DNA from 2 places in the Micrococcus sp. iso_239 genome. Region 2 is predicted to be linked to the other one. Evidence: riboswitches for the same ligand, from Rfam matches in the RefSeq annotation. Region 2 holds a riboswitch; the other holds the start of a gene.
What was found. Region 2 has a riboswitch for S-adenosylmethionine ahead of AC0VX2_RS02790 (O-acetylhomoserine aminocarboxypropyltransferase/cysteine synthase family protein). Riboswitches for the same ligand answer to the same signal wherever they lie in the genome.

Region 1 (2,444 bases), 1.0 Mb from region 2:
GCCGCCACACAGCGCCTCCGACCCGGCCATCCAGGTCTTCGTTCCCCCGCCACCCCGTGAGGTCAGGATCTCCGTCTCACCGGTGGCATCCGAAGGACACAGCACGATGACCCGAAGGACCGCACCCTGTTGAGCGTCCACGGTGATCTGCTGTGTGCCCGTCCCGACCGCCTCCTCCAGGACGGACTCCTTCTCCGGGTCGAGATAGCCCGCATCCGGATGCCGGCGCGTGTACTCGACCAACGTCATCCCGTCCTCCTCGAACAGCGCGGCGGGGAGTGCTTCTTCACCGGCGGGTGACGACGCGGACGAACCGGTGGCGGAGGCCGACCGGGTTGCCGAGGGGGCCGCTGACGTCACGGTGACGGAGGACGCCGCAGCGGTGGATGCATCCGCGGTGGAGGAGACGCTGCCCGGGGAAGCGGAGCATCCCGAGATGGCGATACCGAGGAGAGCCGCGACGACCACGGCGGCCGACAATGCCGCACGCTTCTTCTCGATGTCCATCCGCATGATCCGATCCCTCTCAGAGAACCGACTGCGGGGCCGCGGGCTGCGGTCTCGAGCCCCCCTCTCGAGTGGCTTGATCCTGGCTGGCGATGCGCGGTGTGTCAAGCATCACATCGGGCAGCTCGGATGACGCCGCGCGACCGCCGCGCTTTGACCACCCCACGGACCCCTCCGTAGGCTGACCCCAGAATCACGAGTTCCCGTCATTCACGGCCCTGGCCGGCGGGACGGCAACCCTCTCACGCAGTAGTGGGGTGCTCCAGGTGATGATTCGGCCCCTCGGACACCCCGACGGGCAAGTACCGCGCCTCCGCGGATCCGGGCGATCCGCGTTCCCGCCTTCTGCGGAGCCGCGCCAGTCATCGGAAGAGGACGCGCGCCATGACCCTGACCCACGAACCCCACACCGCCACGTGGGACACCGACCTGTCCCTCGGCAACCTCCGCTCCGGCCTCTCGGCCTTCCCCACCGGGGTCGTCGCGCTGGCAGGCCTCGCCGACGGCGTCCCCGAGGTGATGGTCTCCTCCTCCTTCGGCGTGGGCATCTCCTGGGAGCCGGCCCTCGTGTCCTTCTCCGCGCAGAACAGCTCCCGCACCTGGCCGCGCCTGCGCCGGGCCGGGGCGATCGGCGTCTCCCTGCTCGCGGCGGACCAGACGCCGCTGTGCCGCCAGCTGGCCTCCCGCGAGGGCGACCGCTTCGCCGGTCTCGACGTGCACCGCAGCCCGCACGACGCCCTGCTGATCGGGGGCTCCTCGCTCTGGCTCGAGACGCGGGTGCACGCCGAGGTCCCGGCGGGCGACCACACGGTGGTGCTGCTGGAGGTGACGGCCTTCGCGGATCACACGGACGCCGCTCCCCCGGCCGCCCTGCACCGCAACCTCTTCCACGGCCTGCGCGCGCTCTGAGCGAACTCCAGGTGAACAATCGGGCCCCTGGTTCCCGGTCGGCGAGATCCGTGCAATGATGGAGCCTGAAGTTGATCAAGCTGTATCCCGCCATCTTCACTGCTCGTCAGCCCGGCATCGCCGGCGTCGATGAGTGTTGGGCAAGCGGTTCAGTCTCGCCGCTTCACCCGCGTCCCACATCCGGGCCGCGGTCCAACACCGCCACCGCACCGCGGGGGCACATCGAAAGGACACCATCATGGCTGTCGGTACTGTCAAGTGGTTCAACGCTGAGAAGGGCTACGGCTTCATCGCCCCCGAGGACAACTCCGCGGACGTGTTCGTGCACTTCTCCGCCATCCAGGGCAACGGCTTCAAGGAGCTCCAGGAGAACGACCGCGTCGAGTTCGAGACCCAGGACGGCCCCAAGGGCCTCCAGGCCGCCAACGTGACGAAGCTCTGATCTTCGCCTGACGCACGGCTTCCGACGCCCCCGGTCCACACGGACCGGGGGCGTCGTCGTGTGTCAGGCGTCCACGCCCCGCCGCGCACTGCGCCGCACTCCGCCGTACGCCCGTTCGACCGCGGCGCTGCGACATCACCGCAGGGCTGCACTGCGGTGATGTCGCTGAGGCGCGGTCCTCCGGGGTGGGCCTCGTCCTGGCCCTGCGCGTCAGGCCGCGCCCCGCCGACCCACGTGGCGACGCAACAGCAGCACCACGCCCAGGGCCAGCAGATACCCGGCCGCGACGACCGCGAAGCCGGCCCGGTAGTCGCCCGTGACGTCGCGCAGCAGGCCCATCAGCAGCGGGCCCAGGGCGAAGCCGGCGTACATGCCCATCGAGTTCGCCCCGGTCGCACGGCCCAGCCGCTCGGCCGGCACCTCGCTCAACAGGCCCGCGTTGATCACCACGTTGGCGCCCAGCACCGTCAGTCCGTGCACCGCGGCGCCCACCCACAGCAGGACCGGCAGATCCAGCAGGTCCGCTGCGAGGAACACCAGGACGCCGGCCACGGCACCCAGGCAGATCACGGTCAGCAGGGTGGTG
Region 2 (2,444 bases):
GGCGCGACGTACTCGATGTTCACGTCCTGGACCTGGCCGTCCTCGTCGTCGCCGAGCCACTCGGCGAGGCGCTCGGGGGAGCCGGCGATGTTCAGGCGCTCGATGGTGGCCTGCGGCTCGGCCGCCTGCGAGGGGTGCATGTCCTCCTGACCGTCGGCCCAGCGCAGGATGAACGGCAGCTGCGGGTCCGCGAGGGTTCCCTTGACGCCGATCTGCCGCCAGGACAGCTCCCGGCCGTCCGGGAAGCGACGGTTGCCGGGGACGGCCTCACGGCCGAGGCGGCGCTCGAACCGGCCGATGTCCGTGGTGGCCACCGCCCAGCTCATCCAGCCGCCGCCCTGCTCGGTGCGGGCGCGCACGAGCTGGCCGAACGGCGCGCTGAGGGAGGCCGGGTGGTCCAGGGCCTCGACGACCTCCAGATACTGCCTGCCCGCCATGGGGAACAGGGCGTTCTGCGTGCCGAAGCGGGGGTGGACACCGCCCTTGATCCGCTCGATGCCCAGCGTCTCGGCGATGCGGGCGACCGTGGCGTCCAGGCCCTCGGGGCCGGCGGCGTAGGACACGTGGTCCATGCGACAGGTGTGCACTGCGCTGTTCCTCTCCGTTCCCGGGCTGCCCCGGGGGTTGACCTGGTGCGAGTCGCGGGGCGTCGAGCCCTTGACGGGTCGGGCGCCCCGTGCGGAGAGCGTATCCGCGGGTGACACGCGTGACGAAATTGTGGCGGGGCGGCGGGCTACACTCGGAGGCACGGTCACGAGAGTCAGCAACAGGCCCCGGCATGCTGACCGGCAACCCTCCTTCCGCGGTGGGGTGCCCCGGGTGACGACCAGGCCGGCCCCACAACGGACGCCGGCAAGCGCGGGCCGATCCCACGGCCCCTCTCGACGGCGCCGGGTCATCTCCGGCACCTCGACGACGCCGGTTCCCGGATCGGCACGTCGGCCGGCGGGCGGGGCGGCCGGGTCCGGCCCCTGAACCCCTCAGGAGGGTCCGCCATGACCGACCAGACCACCCCGACCCCCGACGCCTGGGGCTTCTCCACCGCGCAGGTCCACGCAGGCGTCGCCGTCGGCCAGCACGCCTTCGGTGCGACCGCCCTGCCGATCTTCCAGACCACCTCGTACGACTTCCCGTCCGCCCAGGTGGCCGCGGACCGGTTCGCGCTCAAGGACCTCGACCCGCTCTACACCCGCATCGGCAACCCGACGCAGGGCCCGGTGGAGGAGAAGATCGCCGCGCTCGAGGGCGGTGTGGGCGCGCTGCTGCTGGCCTCCGGTCAGGCGGCGACGACGTTCGCGATCCTCAACCTCGCCGGCGCCGGCGACCACGTGGTCGCCTCGGCCAGCCTCTACGGCGGCACGCAGAACCTGTTCAAGCACACCCTCGCCAAGGTCGGCGTCGAGACGACGTTCGTGACCGACCCGGACGACCTCGAGTCCTGGCGCGCCGCCGTCCGGCCGAACACCACGGCGTTCTTCGGCGAGACCCTCGGCAACCCGCGCGGGGACGTCCTGGACGTGCGCGCCGTCGCCGACGCCGCCCACGAGGCCGGCGTGCCGCTGATCGTGGACAACACGCTGGCCACCCCGTACCTGCTGCGGCCCATCGAGCACGGCGCCGACGTCGTCACCCACTCCGCCACGAAGTACCTCGGCGGGCACGCCGCGGCCATCGCGGGCGTGATCGTCGACGCCGGCACGTTCGACTACGCGCAGCACGCCGAGCGGTACCCCGGCTTCAACGAGCCGGACGAGTCCTACCACGGCCTCGTCTACGCGCGGGACCTCGGGGTGGGCTCGCCGCTCGGCGCCAACCTGGCCTTCATCCTCAAGGCGCGCGTGCAGCTGCTGCGCGACTACGGCTCGGCCATCTCCCCGTTCAACGCGTTCCTGGTGAACCTCGGCCTGGAGACCCTGTCCCTGCGCATGGAGCGGCAGGTGGCCAACGCGGCCGCGGTGGCGCGCTGGCTGGAGGGTCGCGACGACGCCGAGCACGTGGTCTACGCCGGCCTGGAGTCCAGCCCGTGGCACGAGCGGGCCCAGCGCTACCTGCCGAAGGGCGCGGGCGCGTTCGTCTCCTTCGAGATCGCGGGCGGCCGCGAGGCCGGGGCCGCGTTCGTGGACGGGCTCACCCTGCACCACCACGTGGCCAACATCGGCGACGTCCGCTCGCTCGTGGTGCACCCGGCCTCCACCACCCACTCCCAGCTCACCGACGACGAGCAGCGCGCCGCCGGCGTCACCCCCGGCCTGGTGCGGCTCTCGCTCGGCGTGGAGGACATCGAGGACATCCTCGCCGACCTCGAACGCGGCTTCGCGGCCGCCGCCCGCCGCGGCGACGACGACGCGGGGGAGCGGGCATGACCGCCGTCGCCACGCGTCCGTCGCGCACCGCGCTGCCCCGCGGCGGCCGCCACCGCCTGCGGGTCGGCGAGCTGCACACCG

Region 1: it holds a riboswitch for S-adenosylmethionine, as region 2 does, so the genes downstream of both, AC0VX2_RS09850 (flavin reductase family protein) here and AC0VX2_RS02790 (O-acetylhomoserine aminocarboxypropyltransferase/cysteine synthase family protein) in region 2, are expected to answer to the same signal.

What each region holds. Positions count from the first base shown of each region.
Region 1 is NZ_CM149672.1:2,111,889-2,114,332, forward strand. It holds gene AC0VX2_RS09845 (hypothetical protein) at 1-507, opposite strand, end outside; SAM riboswitch class IV at 699-818, shown strand; gene AC0VX2_RS09850 (flavin reductase family protein) at 892-1,416, shown strand; gene AC0VX2_RS09855 (cold-shock protein) at 1,655-1,858, shown strand; gene AC0VX2_RS09860 (MFS transporter) at 2,069-2,444, opposite strand, start outside.
Region 2 is NZ_CM149672.1:614,400-616,843, forward strand. It holds gene AC0VX2_RS02785 (VOC family protein) at 1-572, opposite strand, end outside; SAM riboswitch class IV at 750-865, shown strand; gene AC0VX2_RS02790 (O-acetylhomoserine aminocarboxypropyltransferase/cysteine synthase family protein) at 996-2,363, shown strand; gene metX (homoserine O-acetyltransferase MetX) at 2,360-2,444, shown strand, end outside.